3 regions of the Pseudoneobacillus rhizolycopersici genome follow, and region 3 is predicted to be linked to each of the others. Evidence: riboswitches for the same ligand, from Rfam matches in the RefSeq annotation. Region 3 holds a riboswitch; each other region holds the start of a gene.

Region 1 (11,057 bases), on a different contig from region 3:
AAGGCTGTCCCAGCAGGATAAAGTAAATCCTGGTCACCCCAACCGGTTGTACCAATGTAGATCATGATATGTATCTCCATTTATGAGAAATTTCGTTATCCTAATTATATTAACATAAATTTGATTGTCAGAATATAAAAAATCCGCCTAACTTACTAGACGGTTCTACCACTTTATAAATATGTAACCTTTATTTTGTCTTTTCTTCTAGTTGATTTTCGCTTAGCTGTTCTTTAGGAAAACTAATTTGATATTGTTGCATTATTTTTTCAAATTCCCCTATTGTTAATGGTTTTGCATGTTCCATTAACTCATATCCAATCTCTCCCGATATTTCAATGAAAGCAGTTTTTACATCTGAAAAAGATGATATTCCTTTTTCCCGTAATCTCGCTTCTAATTGATCACCCGTTATACGTAGTTTTTTTAGATTATGGGTTATAACTTTTCCATCCTTGATTACTGGTGTTGGTACTCCAACGAAAATCCTTTTAACAATATTAAATTTAATCGCTATAAATTGAATAAAGATAAGTAATGCTACTAATGAACATAAAGCTAAAATGGTTTTTAATAAACCCGTCTCAGAAATGGCATGACCTGTGGTTGATGCGATAGCTAAAATGGTAATAGTTTCTAACCCTGTCATTTGCGATATGGTTTTTTTTCCAGCAATTCTTAATAAGCAAAACCCTGTAAATAAAATGGCTAACGCTTCCCAAATGTATTGCATGGCTACCTCCTATCAAGAATTACTTTCACTGCTTAAGCTACATATAATTTGATTCCGTATCATTATGACCTATCCGCAATTCAATTATTCTAATTATCGTTGGTATATTAGACTAATATTTAGTCAGGTCACTGGTTTTCCGTATAGTTCCTAAAATCAAAAGGCTATGATAAATTAGTTTGTTGATTTTCGCTACAGGCACTCGCTTTCCGCGGGGCGTCAGGTGAGCCTCCTCGTCGCTTTGCTCCTGTGGGGTACAAATGCTCCCTCTTCGAGGAGCATTTTACCTAGGTCTCACCCTTGCCGCTAATCCCGCAGGAGTCGAGTGCCTTCCGCTACAATCAACAGGTGCAGAAAACAGTATTTCTCTTTACACAATCAATAAAAAAAGAAGGCGAACTTTAAAAGTTCGCCTTCTACAAAATATTTTATTATCCAATAGATCCTTCCATCTCGAACTTGATTAATCTGTTCATTTCAACAGCATATTCCATCGGAAGTTCTTTTGTAAATGGCTCGATGAAGCCCATAACGATCATTTCGGTTGCTTCTTGTTCAGAAATACCGCGGCTCATTAGGTAGAATAATTGTTCTTCAGACACCTTAGATACTTTTGCTTCGTGTTCTAATGAAATGTTATCGTTTAAGATTTCATTATACGGAATCGTATCTGATGTTGATTGGTTATCCATAATTAGTGTATCGCACTCGATATTAGAACGAGCACCGTCTGCTTTGCGGCCGAATTGAACGATACCACGGTACGTTACCTTACCACCATGCTTAGAAATTGACTTCGATACGATCGTAGATGAAGTGTTTGGAGCTAAGTGTATCATTTTTGCTCCAGCATCCTGGTGCTGACCTTTACCAGCGATTGCGATTGATAATGTCATACCACGAGCGCCTTCACCTTTTAAAATAACAGCAGGATACTTCATTGTTAATTTGGAACCGATGTTACCATCAATCCATTCCATTGTCGCATTCTCTTCACAAACAGCACGCTTCGTAACTAGGTTGTAAACGTTGTTCGCCCAGTTTTGAATCGTTGTGTAACGGCAATAGGCATCTTTTTTAATAATAATTTCAACTACAGCAGAGTGTAGAGAGTTAGTTGTATAAACAGGCGCAGTACAGCCTTCTACATAGTGTACATGAGCACCTTCGTCCACAATAATCAAGGTACGCTCGAACTGACCCATGTTTTCAGAGTTGATACGGAAGTAAGCCTGTAAAGGAGTTTCAACCTTGATCCCTTTTGGAACGTAGATAAACGATCCACCAGACCAAACTGCTGAGTTTAATGCAGCAAATTTATTATCTGTTGGTGGAATTACCTTTGCCCAGTGCTCGCGGAAAATGTCTTCGTTTTCCTTAAGTGCTGAGTCCGTATCCTTAAAGACAATACCAAGATTTTCAAGGTCTTCCTGCATGTTGTGGTAAACAACCTCAGATTCATACTGTGCAGAAACCCCTGCTAAATATTTTTGTTCTGCTTCAGGAATACCTAATTTATCAAAGGTAGCCTTGATTTCTTCAGGGACCTCATCCCAAGAACGTTCAGTTTTTTCAGATGGTTTTACATAATAAGTAATTTCCTCGAAGTTTAATGAATTTAGGTCGCCGCCCCATTGTGGCATTGGCATGCTATAGAATAGATCCAGTGACTTCAAACGGAAATCTAACATCCATTGTGGCTCTTGCTTCATTTTTGAAATTTCTTCGACGATTTCTTTCGTTAATCCGCGCTTCGAACGGAAAATCGAAACATCTTTATCGGCGAAGCCATATTTATAATCACCGATTTCAGGCGCTTTTTTTGCCATAATCGAGTCCTCCCTTTCGTTTGAAAAGCGGAAGCGCCTTGCTCAGCCCCGACAAGCATAAGACGAGCCCTGAAAGAAGGCGCTTTTTGCCTTCATTCAGGAATTGGCTTATGACCTCGAGGGTCTAGACGCTGGAGCTGGACAGCTTACCCCGCTTACCCCTGTTTTGTTATTGTTCGTCTTCCTTAAGCCCTTTTTCCATCGCTTTCCAGGCTAAGGTTGCGCATTTGATTCTTGCCGGGAACTTGGAAACACCCTGCAATGCTTCGATATCACCAAGGTCTAAGTCCTCGTCATACTCTTTCCCTTGCATCATGTTGGAGAAAATAGTTGATAATTTGATAGCATCTTCGATTTTTTTCCCTTTAATGGCTTGGGTCATCATCGAAGCGGAAGACATCGAAATTGAACAGCCTTCTCCTTCAAACTTCGCATCCGTTACGATACCATCAGCAACATTCATGGTTAATTGAATACGATCTCCACAAGTTGGGTTATTCATATTTATCGTTAAATTCCCGTCTTCGAGCACACCTTTGTTTCGGGGATTTTTATAGTGATCCATAATAACTTGACGATATAGGGCATCTAAATTGTTAAAAGACATCGCTGAAGTACTCCTTTGTTTTGACAAGCCCACTGACAAGCTTATCAATATCGTCTTCCGTGTTATACAGGTAAAAACTTGCTCTCGCCGTTGCTGATTGTTTTAGCCATCTCATAAGTGGTTGTGCACAGTGATGACCTGCCCGAACAGCAATGCCTTCTGCATCTAATACAGTTGCCACATCATGAGGGTGGACATCATTTAAGTTGAAGGTAACAACCCCTGCACGTTTGGAAGGATCCATTGGACCAAATATCTTAATTCCTTCAATTGTGGACATTTTTTCTAATGCGTATGCTGCTAGTTTATGCTCATGCTCAGCAATCTGCTCTAAACCAATCTCCTGAAGGAAATCAATAGCAGCTCCCAATCCAATGGCGCCGGCAATAATTGGAGTACCACCTTCGAACTTCCAAGGCAGCTCTTTCCATGTTGAATCATATAACTCAACAAAGTCAATCATTTCACCGCCAAATTCGATTGGGTCCATTTTTTCTAACAGACTTTTCTTCCCGTAAAGAACGCCGATTCCCGTTGGACCGCACATTTTATGGCCAGAAAAAGCCAAGAAATCACAATCCAAGTCTTGGACATCGACTTTCATATGTGGAGCGCTTTGTGCCCCATCGACAACCATAATCGCACCGTGTTCATGAGCCATTTTCGCAATATCCTTAATCGGATTAATCACGCCAAGGACATTGGAAACCTGCATGATCGATACAATTTTAGTATTGGAATTAATAGTTGCTTGAAAATCATCTAAAGAAATCGTTCCATCTTCCTGCAGTGGAAGATACTTTAGCTGGGCGCCAGTCTTTTTGGCAATTTGTTGCCAAGGAATGATATTACTATGGTGCTCCATATGGGAGATGACAATTTCATCTCCCTCCTGGAGATTCGCAGCACCGTAACTTGCTGCCACTGTATTAATGGCTGTTGTCGTACCACGAGTAAAAATAATTTCCTCGGTCGACTTGGCATTAATAAATTTACGAACCTTTTCGCGAGCGCCTTCGTAACCATCAGTTGCTCTTGTGCCAAGAGTGTGTACGCCGCGATGAACATTCGAATTATATTCACGATAATATTTTTCTAACGCTTCAATGACTTGAATCGGCTTTTGGGAAGTAGCGGCACTATCCAAGTAGACAAGCGGATGGCCGTTTACTTCTTGATGTAAAATCGGAAATTGTTTTCGAATATCGAGGATATCCATTACTTTACTTTCCTTTCAATAACAGCTGTTAATTGCTCTTTAACTCCTTCAATTGGTAGAGCATTAACAACTGGAGCCAGGAATCCGTGAATGACAAGACGTTCTGCTTCTGTTTTCGGAATCCCTCTACTCATTAGATAGTATAATTGAATAGGGTCAACACGACCGACTGAGGCGGCATGTCCAGCGGTTACATCATCTTCATCAATTAATAAAATTGGGTTCGCATCGCCACGTGCTTTTTCACTAAGCATTAACACGCGTGATTCTTGTTCAGCGTTTGATTTTGACGCACCGTGTTCAATTTTACCGATACCGTTAAAAATCGAAGTAGCTGCATCCTTCATAACGCCATGCTTTAAAATATAGCCTTCTGTGTGTTTTCCAAAATGAACAACACTTGTCGTAAAGTTTTGTGTCTGCTCGCCTCGACCCACAACAACCGTTTTTGTATCACCAAACGATCCGTCACCGATTAAGTTTGTCACGTTTTCGGAAATGGTATTACCGTCGTTCATAAGACCTAAAGACCATTCAATGCGCGCATCTTTTGCTGCAACACCGCGACGGTTCACATAAGTGGTGATTCCTTTTGCTAACGTATCAACCGCGCCGTATTGAACTTTAGAGTTTGGTCCAGCCATTACTTCTGTAATAATATTAAAAACGCTATTTGCAGAATCTACAGTTGAAACATAGTTTTCTACATATGTCACTTTACTATTATCTTCTGTCACGACAATTACATGATTAAACAGATTTAACGCAGCATCATCATGAACAAAGATTGCTTGAACCGGTTCTTGTAGCTCTACATTCTTCGGAACATATACGAAAACTCCGCCGTTCATAAGAGCAGCGTGTAAAGCTGTTAGTTTATGCTCATCTACTTTTACTCCATTTTTCATGAAGTATTTTTGCAATAAATCCCCGTGCTCTTTAGCTGCAGTAAAGATATCCGTAAAAATAACACCATTTTCTTTTAACTCATCAGACAGAGTCAGGTAAGCTGGAGTTGTATTATGTTGGATATAGAGTGACTTGTTAGCAGCATTATCGCCAACTAGTACTTTTACTTGCTCTGGAAGCTCTGATAAAGATTGATATACTTCACTTTTAACAACATGGCTTTCAAATTGTGTGAAGTTCCATTTGTCAATTTTCGTTTTATCAGGCTTTGGTAACGATAGCTGTTCAGCTTGAGCTAAGGCCTGAACTCTTAATTCATTCAACCAAGCAGGCTCGCCAATTTCTTTAGAGAAATTAGCGACATACTCCCCGTTAAATGGTAATTTTGTTTCCGTAGTCATGAAAATTTCCCCCTAACGCTTATGCTTCTTGCCCAACTGTTTCGTCTTCAATACCAAGTTCCTTCTTAATCCAGTCATAACCTTCTGCTTCTAGGCGTTGTGCAAGCTCAGGACCACCTGATTTCACAATGCGTCCTTGCATCATCACATGAACATAATCAGGAGTAATATAGTCAAGTAAGCGTTGGTAGTGAGTGATAATTAAACAACCAAACTCTTCGCCGCGCATTTCGTTAATTCCTTTAGAAACAACTTTTAAAGCATCGATATCTAATCCTGAGTCAATTTCGTCTAAAATAGCAATTTTTGGTTGTAACATCATTAATTGAAGGATTTCGTTACGCTTCTTTTCCCCACCTGAGAAGCCTTCGTTTAGGTAGCGTTGCGCCATATCTTGGTCCATTTCTAAGAAATCCATTTGCTTATCCATTGTGCGGATGAATTTCATTAAGGAAATTTCGTTACCTTCGCCTAAACGGGCATTCATTGCTGAACGTAAGAAATCGGCATTTGTAACACCATTAATTTCACTTGGATATTGCATGGCTAAGAAAAGACCTGCACGAGCGCGCTCATCTACTTCCATTTCTAATACATCTTGATCATCTAAGCTAACGCTTCCACTTGTGACTTCATATTTTGGATGTCCCATGATAGCTGAAGATAGAGTTGATTTACCAGTTCCGTTAGGACCCATGATGGCATGGATTTCTCCACCCTTAACCTCAAGGTTCACTCCTTTTAAAATTTCTTTCCCATCGATTTCAACATGTAAATCTTTAACTGTTAAAGTTGACCCTGCCATTATCTATACCTCCGAAATTTCTTCATTCTCATTTTATTCTCATTACAATCTTATAACAAATCGAATCTAACTGCAACCATTTGGGATTATTTACACTACGGTCATAATGTTAATGTAAATCTTATTTGAATTCATTGATTTACATCAAGTTTATTAGGAAAAAGTCATAAGATAGTTTCTTCCTTGCTCCATTCTTTAATGTATCAGAAGATGGACCAATATACTAATACTTTTATAATGGTAATAAAAAAATGGACAGACTAAAATTAGTCTGTCCGTTACCAAGTTTCTTCCTTATTATATGTTTACTCTTTAACAGGTACAACTGCACCTTTGTATTTTTCTAAAATGAAGTTTTGAATTTCTTCAGAACGTAACACATCAATTAATGTTTTGATTTCTTCTTTGGTTTCATCACCGGAACGAACCGCGATTACGTTCACATAAGGTGAGTCGCTTTCCTCGATGGCAATTGAATCTTCAAGTGGATTTAATCCAGCATCAATCGCATAGTTTGAGTTGATTAATACTGCATCGCCTTCACCATTGTTATAAATTTGTGGAAGTAATGCTGCTTCATATTCCGCATCAAATTGAATATTTTTTGGATTATCAACAATATCTTCTACAGTTGCAGTCGTTTTTTCAACGCCTTCTTTTAACGTGATTAGACCTTGTTTTTCTAGCATGGTTAAAATACGGCCGTGATCCGCAACTGAGCTACTAACAATAATATGAGCGCCATCAGGAAGTTCGTCTAAACTCTTATATTTTTGTGAATAAACTCCGATTGGTTCAATGTGAATTCCACCGGCATTGACGAAATCATAACCCTTCTCAGCAATTTGTGCATTTAAATAAGGAATGTGTTGGAAGTAGTTTGCATCTAATTCCCCAGATTCTAAAGCTTGGTTTGGCAATACATAATCTTGAAAAGTGACGATTTCTAAATCAATACCTTTTTCAGCTAACAGCGGCTTTGCTTCTTCTAAAATTTCCGCATGTGGTACGTTTGAAGCACCTACGACTAGTTTCTTTGTTCCTGCAGTCCCATTCTTGCCTTCTGATTTTTCTTCAGAAGTTCCACAGGCAGCCAGGGCAACTGACAATACTAACATTAATACTAAGCTAAACCATTTTTTCATTTTTCTTTCTCTCCTTTATCGTTTATCTAATTTAGAAGTGATAAAATCACCGATGAACTGAATAATAAAAACTATGATTAAAATAATGATGGTAGCCATTAAAGTGACATCAAAACGACTGCGTTGAAAGCCTTCCAGGTAGGCTAAATTCCCTAAGCCACCTGCACCAATTACACCAGCCATTGCCGTGAATCCTACTAGGGATATGGCTGTTACCGTAATCCCTGATACAAGCGCCGGCATCGATTCCGGAAGTAGTACCTTAAAAATGATTGTGCTCGTTTTGGCCCCCATTGATTTCGCTGCTTCAATAACACCTTTATCTATCTCTCTTAATCCAATTTCAACCATTCTTGCATAAAATGGAGCTGCACCAATAATTAATGCAGGCAAAGCAGCATCTTCACCAATCATCGTCCCGAGTATTAGCTTCGTAAATGGAATTAATAACACGATTAGAATAATGAATGGTATGGATCTGAATATATTTACAACGGCACTAATCAGTGTATTGATCGGCTTATTTTCCCAAATACTTCCCTTTGACGTTAAAAATAACAGTAGCCCGAGTATTATTCCGAGGATAAAGGTTGCCAACACCGAAATACCTGTCATATATAAGGTTTCATTGGTTGCCTGCCACATTTTATCCCAGTTTACGTTTGGAAAGAAATTCTCAATCATTGGTAACCACCTCCACGCCCACCAATTTTGAGCGAATATAATCGATGGCCTTTGTGATTTCGTTCCCTTCACCATCTATGTGAATAAACAATGTCCCGTATGAACCATTTTGGGTTTGATTAATTTTCCCTTGTAAAATATTGACCGTCACATTGTGATGTCTAATTAGTTCAGTTATGAGCGGCTGCTCGGTCGATTCACCAACAAAAGTCAATTGAACAATTTTCCCTTCAGGGAAACGTTGGAGCAAATGCTCTGCTGTTTCTTTCGTTTCTTCTGGTTCAGTTACTTGTTGGACAAATCGTTTTGTAATCGGCTGCTGCGGATTTTTAAATACATCCAAAACCGGTCCGATTTCGACAGTTTTTCCGCCCTCCATAACCGCAACCCGATGGCAAATTTTCTGAATGACATGCATTTCATGGGTGATTAAAACAATTGTTAGTCCTAAGCGCTTATTGATATCAACAAGTAAATCTAATATGCTATCAGTTGTTTGCGGGTCCAAGGCTGATGTCGCCTCATCACATAGAAGGACCTTCGGATTGTTTGCCAATGCGCGGGCAATCCCAACTCTCTGCTTTTGCCCACCACTTAATTCCGAAGGGTAAGCATTTTCTCTGCCCTCAAGACCAACTAATTTTATTAGTTGATCAACTCGTTTAATCCGCTCGGATTTTTTTACCCCGGCAATTTCTAACGGAAAAGCAATGTTTTCACGAACTGTTCTTGACCAGAGTAAGTTAAAATGTTGGAAAATCATACTGATTTCTTGACGCGCTTTTCTTAACTCCGCACCCTTAATTTTAGAAACAAGACGATTGGCGACTGTGACTGTACCGTTCGTTGGGATCTCTAGGCCATTAAGCATTCTGATAAGCGTACTTTTTCCAGCACCACTATATCCGATGACTCCAAATATTTCGCCTTGATTTATTTCAAGATTGACATCATCCACGGCCTTTACTTTTCCGTGTTTCGATGAATAAATTTTTTGGACATTTTTGATACTAATCATGATTTCACCTCTTTTTTGACAAATAAAAAGCCTTTCTGCATAAAAAATGACAGAAAGGCATAATAGTACGATCCTTTCTCTCATCTCCCAAAGCTTAGCTTTGTGTGAATTGGCACCATTTCAATGATTGTCATTGACGGTTGCCGGGCTTCATCGGGCACTTCCCTCCACCTCTCTTGATAAGAGCAAACCAAATTCTATATTTAATTAACACGTTAAAGCGTTTAAGTGATTTCGTAAGTACGTTTGATATCGTAACACGGATAAAATAATGCGTCAATATCTTTTTCGTTACTATTTTTGTGGTAATATTTAGGTGGCAAATCTCGTCATCAATAAACATTTCCCGAGAAATATGTCAAAATCAGGAGGCAGTCTTTAGTGTTCTTTCGCCATCCATTTTACGAAAAACGACATAGTAATACACGGAACCGATTAAATATAAAGTGGCAGTAATCGTAAAAACTGTCGCATAGCCCCAGTAGGTACCGTATTTGATGACAATTCCTGTCGAAACAGGACCCATTAACGCCCAACCTAAGTTGAATACCATCTGATTAACAGAATTCGCTAATCCCTTGACGGAGTCATCGACCATCGACATCATGAGTGATGATTGTATTGGGTTACCGGCATTCATTAATGCTTGCCGAAATAAGAATCCTAATGCTGCTAGCCACAGATGGTCTGTGTAAGCTGTTAATAATAAAAATGGTAGTGATAATAGTTGTAATAACACAACGGCTCGCACCTGTCCAACTTTTTTTACAATCCACGGACCGATGATAATGGCAATCGCGGTGGCTGCTTGACCTAAAGAAATGATAAAACCAATCATCGTATTAGAAGCTGAAAATCGATCAGCAAAATATAAATTTAAATAAGGGATAACGAGTCCTGCCCCAAATCCAATTAACATAGCCGGAATGGCAAAGAGGATAATCATTGTATATTTATTTTTTGTTTGGAGCTGGTTGGTTTTATTAACTTTTAAGTGGTTTGTTCTAGGTTTTTCTTTAAATTTTGTCATTGGAATTATCCCAATAATCATAAAAACAGCCCCGATAAGCAGGGTATAGCGAATACTTTCTACCTCTGAAAAGCCAAATGAGAATAAGTCGGTTAAGGTCCCGCCTAAAATATTTCCAATCACGTTTGCAGCTGTACTGACAGCAAATTGAATACTAAAAAGATGTACACGTTGATTTTCATTTGAATTTTCTGCAAGCCATGGAATACCTGAAACCATCACAAATGCCATTGTTAAGCCCGTTAAAAAAGCAAATATCACAAGAAGGCTCTGGGCTTCGGTAATGCTCCGGCAAATTAACCATATTGCTGTCAAGCCGGCACCAAAGAGCATGACTTTTTTTCGACCGAGCTTATCACTCAAGAATCCAGCCGGGATTAGAATAATTGCGGTTGCTAAGGAATTCATCGAAATGATTTGCCCGTTTACCTGTTCAGAATATCCAAGCTCTCTGACATAAAAATTATAAATAACCATAAAAATGCCCATCCCAATTTGGATGAGGATACTACTTAATAACGCAAGTCTTATATTTCTGTTATAGCTTTTGATTTGTGTGGCCCATTCCTGATAAAATGCCATCCAAGTTCTCTCCCTAATATTTCGTTCCCCTAAACATCATACCGTCGATGGTGGAAATTGTAAATAGAGGAAATTACGTCGAAAAAAATAATGTA
Region 2 (11,057 bases), on a different contig from region 3:
TTTAATTATAATAATATAGTGGTATTTCTTAAATACGCTAAAGGGAGTCCAAAATGAATAGTACCAGCAAAAGTATTTATATGAGGGAGCTCTTTTCCTATATTAACTTTGCCATAAAGAAAAGAAAAAGCGGTATAGAGGATTTATGGAGATATAATGAACTAATTAAAATTATGAAAAATAATAAGCTATCTACATACTTTCAGCCGGTCATTGATCTAAAGACGGAGGAGACCATCGGCTACGAAGCATTAAATCGGCCCCCATTTTCAAAGTTATTTCCATCCACAGATCAATTTTATGATTTCATCGGGGGGACGAATCTCGTTTTTTTATTTGAACTATTTTGTCGGAACACATCATTAAAGAATTTTTCTACTAATATTAAAGCAGCTCCGAGTGAATGCGAGAAATTACTTTTTATGAATATTCATTCGGAAGTGCTCATCGATACGAATTATCGTCCTGGCGAAACCATTCAGCTTTTACAAGAGTTCGGTTTAAAGCCAAGCCAGATTGTATTTGAATTAACCGAGAAAAAAGCGGTCAATGACTTTGAAATGTTTGAAAAGGTACTTAAAAACTACCGTTCACAGGGTTTTCGAATTGCCATTGATGATGCCGGGACCGGGTATAACAGTTTAAAAACACTTGTCCACTTTCGACCGGAGTTTATTAAACTAGACCGATCGCTCATCCATAATATTGTTTCTAATGAGGCACAACAAAAAATGGTTAGCCTGCTCCTTAATTTTGCGCTGGAGTCCAATACGTCTGTTATTGCCGAAGGAATTGAGCATATCGAGGATTTAGAGTATTTGAAAAATGAAGGAATGCATTTTGGTCAAGGATACGCACTAGGTAGGCCATCCCAAACTATTTCGATCTAATCTGGGAGGTATCCAAAATACGTTGCTTGGATGTTTTCGTTTAAGGAGGGTATCTAAATGACAGGTTTAATCGGAGAGATTGCTGAATTTGTTCCCACGTTCGGTCCCGATGCTAATAATCAGCAAATCAATGAACTATTCAAACATGATAGAAAGTGCTCCGGAGTGGTAGTGGTGGAAAATAAGGTTCCGATTGGACTCATTACCAGAACCAATTTTTATCAAAAACTAGGCACCTTATACGGATACAATTTGTACATTGATAAATCCATTCAGCTATTAATGAATACGAATATTTTGGCAGTTGATTATTCCACTTCCATTATTGAAGTAAGCAAAAAAGCCATGAGTAGAGATGAAGCAGAATTGTATGATTATGTAATTGTGACCGAATCCGGATTATATGCTGGTGCCGTTAGTATTAGCCGCCTTTTAATGAAATTTGCAGAAGTACAATCCCAATTTGCCAGTTTTCTAAATCCTTTAACAGGGTTGCCCGGAAATCGGTTAATCCATGAAAAAATGTCTGAAAGTCTTTCTCGAGATACATTTACTGTCCTCTATTTTGATATCGATTATTTTAAAACTTATAATGACATCTACGGCTTCGCAAAAGGGGACCAAGTCATTCAAGCCACGGCAACGTTGTTAAAAAATGCCATCATGAAAAGGAATGGTTTCTTAGGACATATCGGTGGCGATGACTTTTTGGCGATCCTTTATCATCATGATTACTCCCACTTATGTCGTTCTATCATTCGTGATTTTGATAGTATGGTACAAACCGTCTATACCCAAGAACATCTCGCTCAAAAATATGTTTTGGCAGAGGATCGCTTAGGAGAGAAACGTAAAATTCCGCTCCTAAGCATATCTATTGCCGTTATATCGAATCAATTTCAACCCTTTACAACTACGGAAGAAATTATTAACCAGGCTACTGAAATGAAAAAGCTTTGTAAAAGAAAGGTTGGTAGCTGTTATTTGGATGTTGTTCATTCAATTTCATGAAATAATCTGTTCTAGTGAAAAAATGGGGCTAAAATGCCCATTAAAGGCTTTTTATGGACATTTGAAAGATGGCAGTTTGACTATTACTGCACTTGGAACTTCGTCCTCATTTTTCCTAAGGTTTCTAGCGTGATAATATTCCACTTGCTTTTGTGAGAGCCTGGTTTAAATCATCGGTTAAATCTTTAATCGATTCAAGCCCAACGGACAGTCTTACTAGTTCTTCCGTCACACCGGTTTTCTTTAATTGTTCACTGCTTAACTGTTGATGAGTGGTGGAAGCAGGATGGATGACAAGGGAGCGAGCGTCTCCAACATTTGCTAAGTGAGACCATAATGACAAGGAATCAATAAAGGTTTTTCCTGCCTCACGACCACCTTTGATTCCAAATACGACGACAGCCCCGTCTCCGTCTTTTAAATATTTTTTCGCTAAGCGGTTAGATGGGTGGGAAGCTAGGCCCGGGTAGGAAACCCATTCTACAGCTGGATGATTCACTAAATATTGAGCAATCTCCAAGGCATTTTTCGTATGTCTTTCCATGCGAAGAGAAAGCGTTTCTAAGCCCTGAAGTAATAAAAAGGCGTTAAATGGACTTAAGCAGGAACCAAAGTCTCTCATTAGCTGAACGCGTAATTTAATGATATAGGCTAAGGAGCCAAAGTCGGACGCATAACGAATACCGTTATAGCTAGGGTCTGGCTCAATAAATCCAGGGAACTTCTCACTATTAAAATTAAACTTTCCGCCATCAACGACGACTCCCCCGATGGATGTACCGTGACCGCCAATCCATTTCGTCGCCGAATGAATGACAATATCGGCCCCCCACTGAATCGGTTGACAAAGAGCCGGCGAAGCAAAAGTGTTATCCACGATGAGTGGAATTCCCGCCTCATGAGCGATATTCGCAACCGCCTCAATATCAAGAACAAGCAGGCTTGGATTCCCTATAATCTCAGCAAAAACCGCTTTCGTCTTCGGTGTAATCGCTTTTCGGAAGTTTTCCGGATCAGAGGAGTCAACAAAATGGACCTTCACCCCATACTTCGGAAGCGTGTTCGCAAATAGATTGTAGGTTCCGCCGTACAGATTGGCTGCCGCAACAATTTCATCGCCAGCATGAGCGAGATTCAGAATCGCTAACGTGATGGCAGCCTGGCCGGAAGATGTTGCAACGGCTCCAACTCCACCTTCTAACAACGCGATTCGCTTCTCGAACACATCGACCGTCGGATTACCTATGCGAGAATAAATATTGCCGAGCTCTTCTAGAGCAAATAGCCGTTGGGCGTGGTCGGTGTTTTGAAATACATATGAAGAAGTTTGATAGATGGGTACAGCTCGTGAGCCTGTCGTTGGATCTGGCTCCTGTCCTCCGTGAAGTAATAATGTCTCTAATTGATACGATAGGTTTTGATTGGTCATCTTAATAACACTCCTTATTAGATTCATCGTTTTATTTTGATCATGCAGGCATTCCGTTCTCGTTCTAGGTGAAGTTAGTTCGTGATGGATTGTTCAAGTACTGGTGTGTATGGTTTTGTGTATATAGGTAATCCTGTAGGGGAAACTGGGTAAACAGTTAGGAAGTCTTGTTGAAGAGACTCCAAGAATAAGAGAATGTCATTTTCCCTTCCTTGTAATAAAAATCCCTCAACATGATTGAACGTTTCTGTTTTTAATAAAGTGACTCTGTTGCTAAGAAGTTTTTGTCTAAGTAAGAGCTTTTTACTAAAAATTATCTAATGTAAGTATGGTTAGATTCGATACCGACAATGGCTTCAAAAACGATAACGATATCGGGCGAAGCTAAAAGCTTAATGGGTTTCATTTAACTCCTCCTTTATCAGATGTCCCCATTTTTCAAACTCAACGAGAAATCCGTCGTGCCCAAAGATCGTGTCGACTTCGTAATGGCAAGCTGGGGTGTAATTTTTTTTACATTCATGTATGACTGATGCTAATAAGTCAGCAGAATAGATAATATCTTCTTTGAAACTAAACGCAATCACCTTCGCTTTAATGGCCGATATAGCCTCCTGCCAGCCACCGCGATCTCTGCCAATATCGTGGTGATCCATTGCCTTAAGTAGGTATAGATAGCTATTTGTATCAAATCTTTTTAAAAATTTTTTGCCTTGATACTGCAAATAGGAATCTACTTGATAGGCAATCTCCTGATGCGATATTCCCCAGCTTTCCCTCTGCTCCCGGTTAAATCGTTGATTAAACAACTCTGGGGAACGGTAGGAAATCATCCCGAGCATTCTGGCCACACTAAGCCCTGTTTGTGGATTTGCCTTGTAATTTCCTCCTTGCCATTCAGGGTCATTTAAGATGGCAAAACGGGCAATGGCATTATAGGTCATTCCAAAATCACTCATAAACGGGGCGGTTGCGAGTGGAAAAAGCAGGTTTGCGAAGTGAGGATAGAGAATGCCCCATTCCAGCACTTGCATTCCTCCTAAGGAACCGCCAATAATCGCGTGCACCTTTTCAATCCCTAGCTTTTGTAAGGCAAAGTAGTGACTGTTGACAATATCCCTAACGGAGATAAACGGAAAATGTGCCCGATAAGGCAGACTGCTTGGATTAAGACTCAGTGGCCCAGTCGATCCATTACAGCCCCCTAGAACATTCATCGTTATGACTTGCCATTTGCGAGAATCGATCGGCTTTCCTGGGCCAATCAATCCCGACCACCAGCCTGGTTCCTCTGTAGTTCCAACGGAATACTGATTTCCAGTTAGGGCATGACAAACCAGAATGATTGGGGTAGAGGGATCACCAACTCGTTCGTAGGCAATCTGCACATTCTTAATCGTTACATCACTTTCGGTTTTAAAATCACCAATATCAATGACGCCATATTCTTGCTGCAACTCCGGATGCATATTGCCTCCTCCCTTATAAAAAATAAAAACCCTCTTCCTAAGAAGAGGGTGGAATACACACAGCAACTCTTCTTATCTGTCAGAGCATAAGCTCTGCAGGAATTGGCACCGTGTTTTCATAAAAATGAAAATCGGTTGCTGGGTATCATCGGGCCGGTCCCTCCACCACTCTGGATAAGAAAACTATTCAATTCACAAATAACAAACACAATTACCTAACTATGAATCCGACTATAACACCTTTGGAAATCATCTGTCAAACACTTTTTATGAATTTTCCAAAAATTGATGTATCGGTGCCTGGCACCATTAATATGATGAAATAAAGGGGGGCGTGATTTAATGGCTGTATATATTGTTGGTGCGGGTGATACGTTGGGGAACGTTTCAATGTTGTATGGTGTTCCGGTTCAAACGATTGTGGAATTAAATGGTTTGCCGTCTGCCGATTCCATTGTACCCGGTCTTGCTTTATATATTCCCGACAACAGCCTGCCGATTCGCTCTTATAGAATAAAACTAGGCGATGCCATATGGAAATTGGCCCAACAATATGGGACAGAAGAATCCCTAATCCTAATGGCCAATCCGGGAATCACACCTAACCAGCTTTACATCGGCCAAAACATTCTTATACCATCCCCTTTGAAATTAGCAATGACGACATTAGGTTTTATCGTTCCATCAGCAGTCAATGCTAATTTGGCAACACTAGATTCACTCTCTAGTGAGCTGACCTATTTAGCGATTGTGGCATATTCCATGACTGAACAAGGGTGGGCCTATAAGATGGTAGAAGATCAACCATTGGTTGATAGAAGCAATCAACGAAATGTTATGCCGTTATTAATGATTCAAAACTTTACAGGCGAAAATTTTAGCGCCGAGTTAATCGGAAGAGTACTAGAGAATCCGGAATATCGAACTAATTTGGTGACGAGTTTAGTGCATCTTGCTAAGCAAGGAGGATATGGTGGTGTAAGTATAGACTTTGAATTTATCCCGCCACCAAGGCGTAAGGATTTTATTGTTTTTTTAACGGATTTAAAAAAATCATTAGGCGAGCTTATTTTACATGTGAATGTTCATGCCAAAACAGAAGATATTCCAACTAATCGCATTATCGGTGCCTATGATTATGCTGGGATTGCTAGAGCTTGTGACCTTGTTGCCGTCATGACAATGGACTATGGCTACCCAGGAGGCCCGCCTGATCCGATCTCACCCATTAACTGGCTGGAACAAGTGGTTCAATATTCTCTCACGCAAATTCCTGCAGGTAAACTGCAAATTGCCGCACCTCTCTATGGTTATGATAAAGAGGTTCCATCCAATACAACGAAGTCATTATCCGTTCTTGCTGCCCAAAATCAAGCTATAGCAAATTGGTATTCAATTCAATTTGACGATATCAGTAAGGCGCCATGGTACCGTTATTGGCAGGGAGAAATGGAGCATGTCGTCTGGTTTGAGGATATTAGAAGTTACACCGAATTGTACCAGTTGGTTGATCGATATCAATTGTCTGGGGTCACCTTTTGGCAAATAAGTTTGCCGGCCCCACAAAATTGGGCATATTTGAGGAACAATGTGACGATTTTGCTACCAATACGTTGAAAGCGAACAGTGCCAGTTACTGTTCGCTTTGCCATTTCGACAATTAATCCTTTAACACTTTAAAGCATGTGGGGACAGTCCCCACATGCTTTAAAGTGTTAAAGTGGGTTCCGGAAAGGCGGAATTTTCCGTTAATGCGGAATGGTAGTTTAGATGTTTTCCGTGATTGCGGAATTGGATGGTAAAATTTAATTACTAGATAGGTAGTGTTAATGGAAGAGACTATATTTTCTGATGATTTAGAATATAAAATTACGTTGGCACGGTATTTGCAATTAAGGTTGGTGGAATCAAATTTCACGATTGGGGGTTTTTGGTTTAAATTGTAAACGCTTACGAGTAACATAGGGCAAAGAAAAAGGGTATGGAGAAATCAAATTCATAGGGGGATTTTCATGGATTTAATCGTCATTTTATTGGCACTTGGACTTTTAATGTTTGTTGCTTACAGAGGATTTTCAGTTATTTTATTTGCGCCGATTTGTGCACTTTTTGCTGTGTTATTAACAGAACCAAGTCATGTGCTGCCGTTTTTTTCAGGCGTGTTTATGGATAAAATGGTCGGCTTTATTAAGAACTATTTTCCTGTCTTTTTATTAGGGGCTATTTTTGGTAAGGTTGTTGAAATGTCAGGGTTGGCAGAATCGATTGCCAAGACTATCGTTCGTTCTCTTGGAACAAAAAGAGCAATGTTATCGATTGTTCTATTAGGAGCCATCTTAACGTATAGCGGTGTAAGTTTATTCGTCGCTGTATTTGCGATTTACCCATTTGCGGCGCAATTATTTAGACAAGCAGATATTCCAAAACGACTTATTCCTGGAACGATCGCACTTGGGGCATTCACGTTTACCATGGATGCTCTTCCTGGTACACCGCAAATTCAAAACGTTATTCCAACTTCTTTCTTTAAAACAGATATTTATGCGGCACCTGTTTTAGGGATTTTGGGCGGGATCTTTGTCCTTATTGTTGGTCTAATTTATTTAGAATCTCGTCGTAAAAAAGCTGAAAAAGCGGGAGAAGGTTACTTTGGATTTGGTGCAGAAACAGCTGCTACTGCTGAGGCTGTAGCAGGTAAGGACGAGGTTCCTACCAATCTTTCAACCGAGCAACCGTTAATGCGTCAAATTCTTGCTTTTGTTCCACTGATTCTAGTAGGTGTAACCAATAAACTCTTTGTTACAGCGATTCCAAAATGGTATCCAAATGGCTTTGATTTTACCAAAGTAGGCTTGGATGCATTAGGAGTGGTCGATGTGACCGCTTTTGTTGGGATTTGGGCAGTGGAAATGGCCTTGATTGTTGGGATTGTTTCTACCCTTTTATACAATTGGGCTCGCACGATGCAAAACTTTAAAGAAGGTCTTAATACCAGTATTGGTGGTTCGCTATTAGCGACGATGAATACCGCGGCTGAATACGGGTTTGGTGGAGTCATTGCTGCCCTTCCTGGATTTGCTTTAATTAAAAGTGGTATCGGTGGGACCTTTACGAACCCATTAGTTAATGGAGCTGTGACCACCACTACCCTAGCAGGTATTACAGGTTCGGCATCAGGTGGGATGGGAATTGCCCTAAGTGCGATGTCTGAAACCTATAATAAAGCGATAACCGCAGCCAATATTCCACCGGAAGTTATGCACCGCGTCATTTCGATGGCATCTGGGGGGATGGATACACTTCCGCATAACGGTGCCGTTATTACCTTATTGGCGGTAACCGGATTAACTCATAAGCAATCCTACCGGGATATTTTTGCGATTACCATTATTAAAACAGTAGCCGTCTTCTTTATTATTGCGTTGTATACACTTTTAGGAATTGTTTAATCATCTAGCATTCTTTCAAAAAAACAAAACGGGGGGATCGAAGTGGCTAAAGGAAAAGTTTTGTATTCGTTTGAGGACGCCATTAATGGGATTCAAGATGGAGCGACATTAATCGTTGGTGGTTTTGGACTTTGTGGGATACCTGAAAAAGCCATCCTGGCCCTACGGGAAAAAGGCGTTAAAGATCTAACAATCGTAAGCAATAACTGTGGTGTCGATGATTGGGGGTTAGGCTTGCTTTTAGCGAATAAACAAATCAAGAAGATGATTTCTTCTTATGTGGGAGAAAACAAGATTTTTGAAAAACAGTTCTTAAGCGGCGAATTAGAGGTGGAGTTAGTTCCGCAGGGGACGCTTGCCGAACGGATTCGTGCCGGTGGTGCTGGTATTCCCGGTTTTTATACGGCAACAGGTGTCGGTACTCCTGTCGCTGAAGGTAAGGAGCATAAAGAGTTTGATGGCAAGACGTATATTTTAGAAAAAGGAATTGTCGGTGACTATGCTTTCGTGAAGGGCTGGATGGCCGATCCACATGGCAATATCATTTACCGAAAAACGGCTCGCAACTTTAATCCATTAGCGGCAATGGCCGGGAAAATCACGATTGCAGAGGTGGAGGAAATCGTTGGAGTCGGTGAGTTGGACGCGAATCATATCCACACGCCAGGCATTTTCGTTCAGCATGTCCTGGAAGGGGAAAGGTACGAGAAGCGAATTGAACGGAGAACCGTAGCAAACATTTAGGGGAGGTAGTTCTAGTGGATGTACGTTTAAAAATCATTAAGCGAGCCGTATTAGAAATTGAGGATGGAATGAACGTCAACCTCGGGATTGGTATGCCGACCCTCGTTGCTAATGAAATTCCAGACGAATACAATGTCATGCTTCAATCAGAGAATGGCTTGCTCGGAATCGGTCCTTACCCAACGGAAGCTGAAGTAGATGCCGATTTAATCAACGCAGGTAAAGAAACGGTCACCGCTGTACCAGGATCCTCTTATTTCGATAGTGCCGAATCTTTTGCGATGATCCGCGGCGGCCATATCGATTTGGCTATTCTCGGTGGGATGGAGGTCGATGAGAATGGAGATCTCGCCAATTGGATGATACCCGGAAAAATGGTCAAAGGGATGGGCGGGGCGATGGACCTTGTCAATGGAGCGAAACGAGTCGTTGTGGTGATGGAGCATGTCAATAAACACGGCGAGTCGAAGGTGAAAAAACAATGCACGCTCCCTTTAACGGGGCAGCGCGTTGTACACCGGCTCATCACTGAGTTAGCTGTGTTTGATTTTTCAGATGAAGGAATGGTTTTAACCGAATTGCAAGAGGGCGTTTCGATAGAGGAAGTAAAGGAAAAAACGGAAGCGGACTTTTCCGTTAGCCCTTCATTATTAACGAATCAAAATTAGATTTATCGGGAGGAAGGAAAAATGGGGAAACTCCTTGAAGGAAAAACGGCCTTTATTACCGGTTCCGCCAGTGGGATTGGTTTAGAAATCGCCACCACTTTTGCACGAGAAGGTGCGAAAGTGGTGATTTCAGATATGAATAAAGAAAAAACAGAACAAGTGGCAGCGCAATTAAAGGAAGAGGGATACGAAGCTCTTGCTGCACCTTGTGATGTAACAGATGAGGCAGCTTTTAAAAGCAGTATCGAGCTAGCTTATGAAAGCTTTGGAGCAGTGGATATTTTAGTTAATAACGCTGGAATACAACATGTTTCCAACCTAGAAGAATTTCCAACAGAGAAATTCGAATTATTGGTAAAAGTGATGCTAACGGCTCCATTTGTTGGTATCAAGCATGTTTTTCCAATCATGAAAAAGCAAGGATTCGGGCGAGTGATTAATATGGCGTCGATTAATGGGCTGGTTGGATTCGCCGGAAAAGCAGCTTATAATAGTGCGAAACACGGGGTAATTGGATTAACAAAAGTAGCCGCTTTAGAAGGGGCAGCACACGGAATCACGGTCAATGCTTTATGCCCAGGCTATGTGGATACTCCACTCGTGAGAAATCAGCTGAAGGATTTGGCCACAACCAGAAATGTTCAGTTGGAAAGTGTTTTAGAAGAGGTGATATATCCACTTGTACCACAAAGAAGATTGCTAGATGTTTCGGAAATAGCGGACTATGCTGTTTTTCTAGCAAGTGAAAAAGCAAGAGGTGTCACAGGGCAGGCAGTTGTTTTGGATGGTGGGTATACCGTTCAATAAAGCAGTGGGGCGGAGCACGCTCACTAAAAAAGTCAGTAAAATGGTTTATTAAGCGCCTATCTATACCGATTCCAGCGTACTCTTCGTCCAGTATGGTATAGAGCCAGGTTCTCTATACCATTTCTAGTATAATTTTCGGTTGTTTTGGTATAGAGAGGGGGTTCTCTACCATTTCTAGCAAATTTATCGGTTGTTTTGGTATAGAGAGGGGTTCTCTATACCATTTCTAGTATATTTATTGGTTGTTTTGGTATAGAGAGGGTTTCTCTATACCATTTCTAGCAAATTTTTAGGTTGTTTTGGTATAGAGCCGGGTTCTCTATACCATTTTTAGCAAACTTTTCGGTTGTTTTGGTATAGAGAGGGGTTCTCTATACCATTTCTAGTATAATTTTCGGTTGTTTTGGTATAGAGAGGGGTTCTCTACCATTTTAAGCAAATTTTTCGCCCAATTTGGTATAAAGCCGGGTTCACTTTACTATTTCTACTATAATGTGCGGTCATTATGATATATAGACCGCCGATTTTTCATTAGTCTAGGACGGTTCTCCTGCTTTCTTTTGGAAGGGGTAGGAGACCGTCCTCGAATT
Region 3 (11,057 bases):
AAGTAATGGACAAGCTTTCAAGGAGTGGAATGAAAAAGCAAACGTGCCTTTATTTGTGAAGGAGCGGTTTGCGGTGAAATTTTCTTCTAGCACTGCTACCGATGCATTAAATTACTTAAATAAAAACCAAGGAAAATTAGGATTAAAAAATCCAGAGAAAAACCTTAAGGTGAAAAAAGTCATGAAAGATGAATTGGGTATGACCCACGTCCGCTTTAATCAGTCGGTAAATGGAGTGAACGTTGAAGGGTCCGAAATTATTGTCCACTTTAATGAAAATAATGAAGTAGTATCAGTTAACGGAAGAATGAATCAGACGATTACTGATTTTGATGTAGTTGATACCACTACATCCTTAAGCAGCGATGATGCACTAAAGGAGGCATTATCTTCTGTCAACGCGCCAGAAGAGCTGACCTATGAACCAACTACTGAGCTTGTCATACTTCCTTATGAAGGAGAGAACCTTACAGCTTATAAAGTAAATGTAAACTTTATGGGGGATGAACCGGGTAACTGGTTTGTTTTTGTGGATGCCAAAACAGGAGAAGTGATTGATAAGTATAATGGCCTAATGCATGCGGAAGAAATGAAAACGCAAAAGGGTTCCGGTAAAGGAGTACATGGTCATCACAGGGAATTACATATTTCCCAAGTAAAATCACCGAATTCCGGAACTAAGTTTGCATTAGCCGATTACTCTCATGAAAACCTTGGAGGAATCATAACATATGATGCAAAAAATGATAGTACTTCCAGTAACGATACCGTTTATGTTGGGAATTCTGCTGCATTTATCGGCGATTATGATCGAGCGCTTGTAGATGCACACTATAATTCCGAAAAGGTTTATGAGTATTTTCTAAAAGAACATGGTCGCAATTCTCTTGATGGGGAAGGTATGGCTATTATTTCTAGAGTTCACTATGGTAAAGATTACAACAATGCATCATGGAATGGGCGTTGGATGACCTATGGTGATGGTGACGGTAAATTCATGATCTCTCTATCGGCTGGTCTTGATGTTGCTGCCCACGAAATGACGCATGGTGTCATCACACACTCAGCAAACTTGGTATATCGAAATCAACCTGGTGCGCTAAACGAATCTTTTGCTGACGTTTTTGGTGCATTAGTTGATGATAGTGATTGGGAAATGGGCGAGGATATTATGGCACCTGAGGCTAAGGCTAACGGTATAACAGTATTGCGCAGCCTCAGTAATCCTAACAGTGTGATTGTCAGCAATGAGCAAAGAAGGGCCTATAGTACAAATGGTGGAGTCTATCCAGACCATATGGATGAATTTTATCATATGCCAACTTCAGTTGACAACGGCGGAGTCCATGTGAACTCCTCCATTCCAAATCATGCAGCATACTTGATTGGTCAAGAAATTGGAAGGGAAAAGCTGGGGAAAATATACTATCGTGCTTTAACGGTTTATCTAACAGCAAATTCCAATTTCAGCGACGCTCGTCAGGCGATTGTTCAATCAGCAATCGATATTTATGGTGAAGGCAGCAAGGAAGTGGCAGCAGTTCATTCAGGATTTGATTCTGTCGGTATTTACTAATTAATTCGGGTTGCTTATCAATAGAATTAATATGAATATTTGAAGTGTTTTAGCATCCCTCAGACTTAGAGTTTGAGGGATGCTTTGTCGTGAGTTCTAGAATACTATTTATTATGAGCCTATATAAATAGGTATATATCTTTAAATAGGACATATTAGTAACATAGAATGCAATTGTCGGCACGACTAATAGAACAACTTCACAAGGAGAGTGAATGTTTTATGGAAATAGTAAAAGAAAATGATTACCGTAAAGACTTGCTAAAATGGTGTAATCATATATATTCTCATTGGGTAAATATGAAACCTAGATTCTCAAAACTTTTCGATTTAAAAAGTCTAGATGATTGGGAACAATCATGCCGTAATTTATTGCAAAAGTTAGAAAAGAATCCTGAGGTGAATGATGAAGATTATTATGCAGCTGCAAGATTGTATGAACAATGGATAATATTATATAAAGAATCTAATGATCATAAGAGGAACTTTGACTCTCTAGGACGAGAAAAAAGCTTCTCAAAAGAGGAAGCTGCAGCAATCGCATTACTTTTAGGAATTGACTTTACGAAAAGTAAATTTGATTTAAACGAGTTCTGGACGGGAGTTAATATCGAATTGGAGCATGGAAAAATAAATAGTCAAACAAATGTTACTGGAGATGACCCTATTTTAACTGGAAAAATTGCTTTGGCTCATCTTAATGAGTTTCCTGATTATTATAAAAGGTTAACCGTGCTTGAGGAACAAGCTAAAGCCTATTGGAAAAAAAGAAATGTTAATGAAAAATAACTTGAATTAGTGGAGATTGAATTTTGTTAGAACAGCCTCATAATCTTCCATTGTATCAATATCTATAAATAGCTCTTGGGATTCATTTTGAATCACCTTTCCTTTAATGGAGGGATAATCTGTTAAAAGTTTTTTAACACCTTCGTCCCTCTTTAATTGTTTTAAAAGGGGGAAAAGGGGTTTTCCAATCAGAACAGGGGGGCAAATAATATCTTTATAACTAGATGCAACATATAATATTTCTTCTTTATTGAACACATCAATGAGTTGGTTGATTAACTTTTTGGGAATAAACGGTTGGTCCGCAAGAAGAATCATTGCCCCATCTGGAGCCAATGATGAATTTGCGACACTAATCCCGTAATTAAGAGAATAGGAGAGGCCTTTTACCGAGTCAGAGCAAGAGACAACTGTTACTTTCTCTGTTAAAAAGGATTGCCAATGGTTAAGTGATTGGTCATCATCTCTTGCCACAACAACGATATGCGAAAGGTTGGATCCAAGGGCTGTGTGTAATGCATGTGTACCTAATGCTTCGTTTCCTAACGGAAGAAGTAATTTACTCTTGCCCATTCGAGTACTCTTGCCGGCTGCCAAAAAAATTCCGACTATATTGTTTTGTTTAAGCATCATTCACTCTTCGTTCCCCTTTCTAAATTGTTGAATGACTTGAGCCATGATACTGACGGCTATTTCTTCGGAACCTTTTGCACCGATTGGAAGTCCAATTGGGAAAAATAAATTTTTATGACAAACTCTCTCACCTAATAGACGATTCGTTCTTTGAGTTGAGCCTAAAATACCGATGTACCGGACTTGATAATTTATTAGTTCTATGAGGAATTCTTGATCCTTTAAAAAATTGTGACTCATAATAACGATGAAATCATTTTTTGAAATGCGGCAGGAATGGATGATTTGCAGTGGGGTTCCTATGATGAATTCATTGGCGGAAGGAAAATGGGATTCGTTGCAAAGTCCAGGTCTCCAATCACAAAGTGTTACGTTGAAACCAATTTTTGAGGCTAATGATACTAATGGTTTTGCGTCTTCGCCAGCGCCGAATAGGAGAATCCGTGGAGGTGGCGTAAAAAGATAGGTATATTTATATCCTTCCCTACTTGGCCGAAAATGGTTAATAATGCTCGGTTTTTTTGGGTCCTTATAAATTTGAAATGTAGATTTTTGGAAGGCGAAGTCATCTGAAAATTCCTTTTCATGAAGTACTGAGAATCCCTTTTCTAATGAGCTCTTTAAATAAAGTAAATCTGCTCTTAATTGTTCGGTGATAGGTTCCAACAGAATTTTTATCACTCCATTACAACCCATTCCTTGCCCCCAGCCATAGTCATCGTCACTGCTTAAATCATAAGTGACAATTTGCGGACAGGTTGATAAGAATAAATCTTTACTCCGCAAAAAAAGATCCTCTTCTAGACAACCCGGAGAGACCATTCCAACCCTCTCACCATTTTCCATGATAAGCATGGATGTCCCTTCTCTTAAGTATGCTGAGCCATAGATATGAATAATAGTTGCCAGAATGCTCTTTTCTGTTGAATGTTGAATGGCTTCTAAAATTTTAAAAAAGGTTAGCATATCAGTTTCAACTCCAATGAGAAACATATTTGGTTTCCTATGTAGCTCAACTCTTCAATTTAGAATTTATGAAAGAATAATGGAAAAAATGCAATGGTAGAAAGGGAATTTTTTGGGGCGCTTATCTTTTGAATTTCCATAACCTAATAGGTGAGGAAGGCTTTGAGGATATAGGGTCCAGGGGGAAATGGGCAGTTTTTTTAGGGAGGTAAATAAAAAATAAAATATTTTAATATATTTCGGTTGACTAAAATCTTACCATGCGTTATTCTTAGCTAGACAATTATTTAACTTCTGAAAATTCCATAATTACTTTCTTATCCAGAGAGGTGGAGGGACATGGCCCTGCGAAACCTCGGCAACAGGTTCTGATGAATACTGTGCCAATTCCTTCAGACATACGTTTGTCTGGCAGATGAGAAGAGCTGATTCAGTTTATCAATCCTCTTCTTTTCTATGAAGAGGATTTTTTGTTTTTATTAGTTTCGAATAGGTACATGTGACTATTGTTCGTCCGAAATTTTACTAGAATAACTTCATAATATTTTCTTATCCAGAGAGGTGGAGGGATATGGCCCTATGAAACCTCGGCAGCGGGTTCTGTTGAACACTGTGCCAATTCCACGGGAATGTAGTCCCGAGAGATAAGTTAGAGTTTGTATGTAAAACCTCTCAACTTATCTATGGTTGTGAGGCTTTTTCTTTTTTACGGGGGTTCGTAGAGTCAAATAGCACTGCTAAACTCTAAAACTAAGTAAAACGATATGTTAACTAGGTGTTTTTGATTGTTTAAAAATACATATGATTTTGGAAAAGGAGGAAGATTTCGTAATATGTCATACCTACTTAAGCGACTTTTTACGATGATTGTCACATTATGGATCATTGTCACCTTAACTTTTGTGATTATGCATATGATTCCGGGAGATCCATTTGCAACCGATGCAAAATCTTTGCCGGAGGAAATTGTCCAGAATATGAGAGAGAAATATAATCTGGATAAACCGTTACCGATCCAATATTTTCTCTATTTAAAGAATCTCGTGCAATTGGATCTTGGTCCATCCATTCAATCCAAAACGAGAGATGTCAACACTCTCATTGCCGATGGTTTTGGACCCTCTGCTTTATTAGGAATTCAATCTCTTATTATTGCGATTGTAGTGGGGATTGGTCTAGGGGTTATCGGGGCCTTAAATCATAACCGCCTATTGGATTATGCGTCGATGTTTATTGCCATCATCGGAATATCCCTTCCAAGCTTTATACTGGCTCCCCTATTAATCAAGTACTTCGCTGTTGAATGGGGACTTTTACCCGTAGCTGCTTGGGGAACATGGAGTCACTCGATTTTGCCAACCATTGCTTTAGCAGTCAGTCCGATTGCGATTATTACTCGGTTTGTCCGGGCGAGCATGATTGATATTCTTAATCAAAATTTTATTAAAACAGCTGAGGCAAAAGGTCTTCATACTTGGGAAATCGTTATCAAACATGGCTTGAGAAATGCGTTAATTCCGGTGATATCATTCATTGGTCCATTGTTTGCGGCAGTGATAACCGGAACGTTTGTGATTGAAAAAATATTTGCGATTCCAGGAATCGGGAAGTATTTTGTGGATAGTATTTTTAACCGTGATTATCCAGTTATTCTAGGTACCACGATTTTCTATAGTGCTATTTTAATCGTTACTTTATTTGTTATTGATCTACTGTATCGAGTTATCGATCCACGTATTAAAATCGCAAGCGGAGGTGACTCCTAATGAGCCAACCACAAACTAATTTAGATCATCTTTTTCGGCCAGCGAATAAAGAAAACTTACAAAGCGATAAAATCGGAAGGCCATACGAGAGCTACAGTAAGGAAGTCATCCGGAAAGTTATCAAAAACAAAATGGCTGTTTTCGGTTTTATTCTCTTAGCGGTGATTATTCTTTTATCGATTTTCGGACCACATATGGTCCCACATAGCCCAAGCAAACAGAATTTAACACAGGGGAATTTACCGCTTTCCAGTGAGCATTGGTTTGGAACCGATGATCTTGGAAGAGATGTATGGGCGAGAACGTGGGCTGGGGCTAGAATCTCTTTAGTGATTGGCTTTGCAGCTGCAATGATCGATTTAATTATTGGTGTTTTTGTAGGTGGAGTCTCCGGTTACATGGCGGGTCGCGGAAAGACAGGAGACCGAATAGATTATTTCTTAATGAGAATTGTTGAAGTCTTGTATGGAATTCCGTATTTACTTGTCGTCATTTTATTGATGGTCATGATGAAACCGGGACTTACTACGATGATTATCGCATTATCGATAACCGGTTGGGTGGGGATGGCTAGAATTGTCCGTGGGCAAATCCTTCAATTAAAACAACAGGAATTTGTCTTAGCCGCAGAAAAGCTCGGAACCTCGCATGCAAAAATAATAATCAGGCACCTACTGCCGAATATGATGGGGATTATCATTGTTAATTTAACGTTTACGATCCCTTCGGCAATTTTTGCAGAGTCGTTTCTAAGCTTTCTTGGATTGGGTGTCCAAGCACCTACAGCCAGTTGGGGAACGATGGCAAATGATTCTTTAGGAGTTATTCTCAGTGGTCAGTGGTGGAGATTATTTTTTCCAGGACTAATGATTTCACTAACGATGTTTGCATTTAATGCTTTTGGAGACGGTTTGCAGGACGCACTTGACCCTAAATCCAATAAGTAAGGAGGTTTGTTGATTGAGTCATTTATTGGAAGTAGAAGATTTAAAGGTATCTTTCCGAGTATCAAGCGGTGAAATCCATGCCTTAAGAGGTGTTTCTTTTCATGTTAAGAGTGGGGAAACACTTGCTGTTGTAGGGGAAAGCGGATGTGGCAAAAGTGTAACGGCACAGGCAATCATGGGGATGGTTCCTTCCCCACATGGACGAGTGAAAGAGGGCAGGATTCTTTTTAAAGGGCAGGACTTAACGAAGTTTAACAAGAAGGATTTTAGGAATATCCGTGGATCTGAGATTGGAATGGTGTTCCAAGATCCGATGACATCTCTTAATCCAACGATGAAAGTTGGCAGTCAAATTGATGAAGTCTTAATTAGAAATCAAAAGTTGTCAAAGAAAGAGGCCAAACAAAAAACAATTGAGTTGCTAAAACTTGTTGGAATATCGGATGCACTCAGTCGTTATTCCCAGTATCCTCATGAGTTTAGTGGTGGTATGAGGCAAAGGGTAGTGATTGCGATTGCGTTAGCCTGCAATCCTGAACTGATTATTGCGGATGAACCGACGACGGCATTGGACGTGACGATTCAGGCACAGATTTTAGATTTATTAAAAAAGCTACAGGAAGAAAGAAACACATCAATTATGCTTATCACCCATGATTTAGGTGTCGTTGCCGAGGTGGCGGACCGAGTAGCTGTTATGTATGCAGGTGTGGTCGTTGAGAGTGGAAGGGTGGAAGAGATATTTGAAAGCCCGAAACATCCTTATACCTGGGGCTTATTAAATTCAGTGCCAAAGTTAGAAAGTAGTGAGAAGGAAAGATTGATTCCGATTGAAGGCTCTCCACCTGATCTTTTTGACCCTCCTAAAGGATGCCCATTTGCAGCCCGTTGTCCTTATACGATGGAAGTTTGTCTCGAACATATGCCGGGGAGTGAAGTGTTCTCGGAACATCATCAGGCTCGTTGCTGGCTAAATGATTCCAGAGCACCAAAAACTGAAGAATTGATCGCAGCAGGGAGGGAGTAACATTGTCTGAATATGTGTTAGAGGTCCAGGAAGTCAAAAAGCATTTTAAAATCGGCGCCAAAAAAACCGTGAAATCGGTTGATGGAATTTCCTTTGCGATTCGAAAAGGAGAAACGCTCGGATTAGTCGGGGAGAGTGGCAGTGGGAAGTCTACGCTTGGACGAACAATTGTCGGTCTTTATGAAACGACCTCTGGGAATGTGCTTTTTAACGGCGAAAATACTTCAAATCTTAACGGAAAAAAGAAAAAAGAGCTGAGTAGGCAAATGCAAATGATTTTTCAGGATCCAACAGCCTCTCTCAACCCAAGAATGAAAGTTGGCGACATTATTGCTGAAGGGATTGATGCGTATAAGCTTTTAAAAGGAAAGGAGAGAAAAGAGAGAGTCGTTGAATTGCTTGAAAAGGTTGGTTTACATGCTGACCATGCGAAGCGATTTCCTCATGAATTTAGTGGGGGGCAACGCCAAAGAATCGGAATTGCAAGGGCATTGGCACTTAACCCTTCCTTTATCGTAGCAGATGAGCCGATTTCGGCGCTAGATGTTTCAATACAGGCACAGGTGATTAATCTTCTCGAAGACCTGCAAAAGGAACAGGAGCTTACTTATTTATTCATTGCCCACGATTTAGCGATGGTCAAACACATTAGTGATCGTATCGGTGTGATGTATATGGGGAAATTGGTGGAGCTCACCACGAGTGATACATTGTTCCAAGATCCACTTCATCCCTACACACATGCGTTATTATCGGCCATTCCAGTTACGGAACCGAAATTAAGGGGGACACGGGAACGAATTGTGCTTTCGGGTGATCCACCTAGTCCATTAAATCCACCGTCTGGGTGTCCGTTTCGAACGAGATGTCCCAAGGCAATGGAGAAATGCGGGGAAGAGATACCGAAATGGAAGGAAATAAAGGCGGAACACTGGGTAGCTTGTCATTTATTTTAATTAGAGATTGGGAGGAACAAACGATGAAAAAAGTTTCATTGATCATTTTTACACTATTTGTATTAATTATTGCAGGATGCAGTGGTAAAGAAGCGGGCAAGACAAGCAGTGGAGATAAGAAAGAAAATGTTGCACAAGAGCTAACGCTCAATCTTGGTGGGGAGCCTTATACAATCGATCCAGCCTTCGCATCCGATACTACTTCTTTTTGGGTCATTGATAATCTGTATGAAGGGTTATACATATATGACCAAGAAGGAAATATTGTGGAAGGAGCGGCTAGTAATGTAGACGTTTCTGAAGATGGAAAAACGTACACATTCACGATTCGTGATGGAGCAAAATGGTTAAATGATGAACTGTTAACAGCTAAAGATTTTGAATTTGCTTGGAAACGTGTGTTAAATCCGGAGACAGCTGCCTATGACCCTTCAAGTTTCTACTATATTAAAGGTGCTGAAGAATATAACACTGGAAAAGGTAGTATTGATGAAGTAGGAATTAAAGCAACAGATGATCAAACGCTAGTAGTTGAATTAAAAACACCTATCAAGTTTTTCCCTAAGGTACTACTTGGCCAAGGATTCCTGCCAGTAAACCAAAAGGTTGTGGAAGCGAATAAGGACTGGGCTGCTGATGCAGAAACAGTTGTAACAAATGGAGCATACTCACTAGCGAAATGGGATCACAATAATGAACTAGTTCTTGAAAAAAGTAAGTCTTATTGGAATAACGAAAGCATCACCATGGATAAAGTCACCTTCAAAATGGTGGCAGATGCGACAACCGAATATCAAATGTACAAATCGGGGGAGCTTGATTTAGTTAAATCGATTCAAGCAGATGCGATTGAGCAGGAAAAAAACAACGAGGAATACCATAACAATCCTTCGTTCAGTGTTTACACATACTCATTCAATGTCCAAGAAGAACCATTTACCAACGCGAAAATCAGAAGAGCCTTTGCCTCAGCGATTGATCGAGAAGCCATCACAGAGTTTATCTCAAAAGGTGGAGAAAAGCCTGCATACGGTTATGTAGCATACGGTGTACCAGCCCCAACGGGAAATGATTTCAGAGATGATGCAGATGAATATTATCAATTTGATAAAGAAGAAGCTCGGAGATTGCTAGAAGAAGGATTAAAGGAAGAAGGTTGGTCCAAGCTACCTACTGTTACTTTAAAATATAATTCAGAAGGCAACCATAAGAAAATTGCAGAAGCACTACAAGAAATGTTCAAAGAAAACCTTGGTGTAACGGTAGAATTGGAAAACCAAGAATGGAAAACGTATATTGACACCTTTAAACAAAAGAATTTCCAAATCGCAAGAATGGGCTGGGTTGGAGACTTCCTTGATCCATACCCAGTATTAAATCTCTATAGCAGCAAAAGCTCCAGTAACTTTACGAATTGGGTAAACCCAGAATTTGATCAGTTATTAGAGCAATCCTTAATTGAACAAGATGAAGAAAAGAGATTTGAGTTATTGCATCAAGCAGAAACAGTACTAATGGAGGACATGCCAATCATTCCGATTTACTTCTCTTCACAAAACTCATTAGTAAAAAGTAATGTAAAAGGGATTCGATTTGATCCACTAAGTAACCCTGATTTCCGATTCTCAACAAAGGAATAGGGAATTTATTTAAAGGAGACATAAACGTTGAAAAAGTATCTCTGCTCTGTTTTGTTGGTTATGATTGCTTTTGGGATAATGAGCACCTTTGGTTATGATAACTTCCAATCTACTATTCTGATAGATAAAATCTTTCTAACCGGCTTAATGACATTACTTCTAGGTGCTGTCCTTTATGTAGCTAGAAGCGGATTTTTGGATCTGTTTTTATCAGGATTTACGAAAATAAAAGGAGTAATGATGAAAAGGTCAACAGCTATGTTGGAAATTGATAAACAGATGGCAGCCAATGAAGAGATTATTCAATGGAAGGAGTGTTTTACGTTTCAAATAATGGTCTATTCACTTGGTGGCGGAACAGGACTACTACTCATTTCAACTATTTTGTCCCTATAATAGTGTGGTTTAACCAAATTTATAAAAAAGCCATTTGTGTTTCCCTTTTTAAACACGAATGGCTTTTTACAATTATGCTTTTATTGGTATCATGACTTTATCAATAGCATGTGACTGTTTTACCATTTTAAATTTCACAAAGGAAGCAGTTCTCCAAATAGTGATATAGCTAAAAGCGACTGTAATGAAAAGCATGGATAAACTTGCAGGGTCCATTTCGGAAATATACTGTCTAGCTACGATTCGAATGGCCAAAACGGCGACTAATGCGATAAAAAAGGATTTATTTTTTTGTGCATAGATTTGTCCGTCCTGGCGAATTTCATAGTTAGTCGTCATTACTAGCGGGATGGCTAGCAAA

Evidence for each region. A riboswitch is a leader RNA that binds a small molecule or an ion and turns the genes downstream of it on or off. The one in region 3 is predicted to bind S-adenosylmethionine.
Region 1: linked by a shared signal. The riboswitch ahead of ACX9YW_RS18810 (methionine ABC transporter ATP-binding protein) and the one ahead of ACX9YW_RS15605 (ABC transporter permease) in region 3 are both predicted to bind S-adenosylmethionine.
Region 2: linked by a shared signal. The riboswitch ahead of metX (homoserine O-acetyltransferase MetX) and the one ahead of ACX9YW_RS15605 (ABC transporter permease) in region 3 are both predicted to bind S-adenosylmethionine.

Annotation. Positions count from the first base shown of each region.
Region 1 is NZ_JBTOOE010000024.1:90-11,146, reverse strand. It holds gene ACX9YW_RS18855 (DUF72 domain-containing protein) at 1-65, opposite strand, end outside; gene ACX9YW_RS18850 (DUF421 domain-containing protein) at 191-733, opposite strand; gene sufB (Fe-S cluster assembly protein SufB) at 1,165-2,562, opposite strand; gene sufU (Fe-S cluster assembly sulfur transfer protein SufU) at 2,732-3,169, opposite strand; gene ACX9YW_RS18835 (cysteine desulfurase) at 3,159-4,388, opposite strand; gene sufD (Fe-S cluster assembly protein SufD) at 4,388-5,698, opposite strand; gene sufC (Fe-S cluster assembly ATPase SufC) at 5,718-6,503, opposite strand; gene ACX9YW_RS18820 (MetQ/NlpA family ABC transporter substrate-binding protein) at 6,809-7,648, opposite strand; gene ACX9YW_RS18815 (methionine ABC transporter permease) at 7,664-8,332, opposite strand; gene ACX9YW_RS18810 (methionine ABC transporter ATP-binding protein) at 8,325-9,350, opposite strand; SAM riboswitch class I at 9,428-9,536, opposite strand; gene ACX9YW_RS18805 (MFS transporter) at 9,715-10,962, opposite strand.
Region 2 is NZ_JBTOOE010000003.1:288,620-299,676, forward strand. It holds gene ACX9YW_RS05790 (EAL domain-containing protein) at 54-890, shown strand; gene ACX9YW_RS05795 (GGDEF domain-containing protein) at 948-1,901, shown strand; partial or broken gene ACX9YW_RS05800 (O-acetylhomoserine aminocarboxypropyltransferase/cysteine synthase family protein) at 2,038-3,330, opposite strand; gene metX (homoserine O-acetyltransferase MetX) at 3,723-4,799, opposite strand; SAM riboswitch class I at 4,869-4,980, opposite strand; gene ACX9YW_RS05810 (glycosyl hydrolase family 18 protein) at 5,142-6,416, shown strand; gene ACX9YW_RS05815 (GntP family permease) at 6,812-8,248, shown strand; gene ACX9YW_RS05820 (CoA transferase subunit A) at 8,291-8,992, shown strand; gene ACX9YW_RS05825 (CoA transferase subunit B) at 9,007-9,660, shown strand; gene ACX9YW_RS05830 (3-hydroxybutyrate dehydrogenase) at 9,682-10,467, shown strand.
Region 3 is NZ_JBTOOE010000016.1:34,673-45,729, forward strand. It holds gene ACX9YW_RS15585 (M4 family metallopeptidase) at 1-1,576, shown strand, start outside; gene ACX9YW_RS15590 (DUF5661 family protein) at 1,799-2,365, shown strand; gene ACX9YW_RS15595 (NTP transferase domain-containing protein) at 2,372-2,998, opposite strand; gene ACX9YW_RS15600 (XdhC family protein) at 2,999-3,991, opposite strand; SAM riboswitch class I at 4,279-4,386, shown strand; SAM riboswitch class I at 4,511-4,615, shown strand; gene ACX9YW_RS15605 (ABC transporter permease) at 4,798-5,730, shown strand; gene ACX9YW_RS15610 (ABC transporter permease) at 5,730-6,677, shown strand; gene ACX9YW_RS15615 (ABC transporter ATP-binding protein) at 6,691-7,704, shown strand; gene ACX9YW_RS15620 (ABC transporter ATP-binding protein) at 7,707-8,660, shown strand; gene ACX9YW_RS15625 (peptide ABC transporter substrate-binding protein) at 8,684-10,300, shown strand; gene ACX9YW_RS15630 (DUF3899 domain-containing protein) at 10,328-10,696, shown strand; gene ACX9YW_RS15635 (cytochrome c biogenesis protein CcdC) at 10,769-11,057, opposite strand, start outside.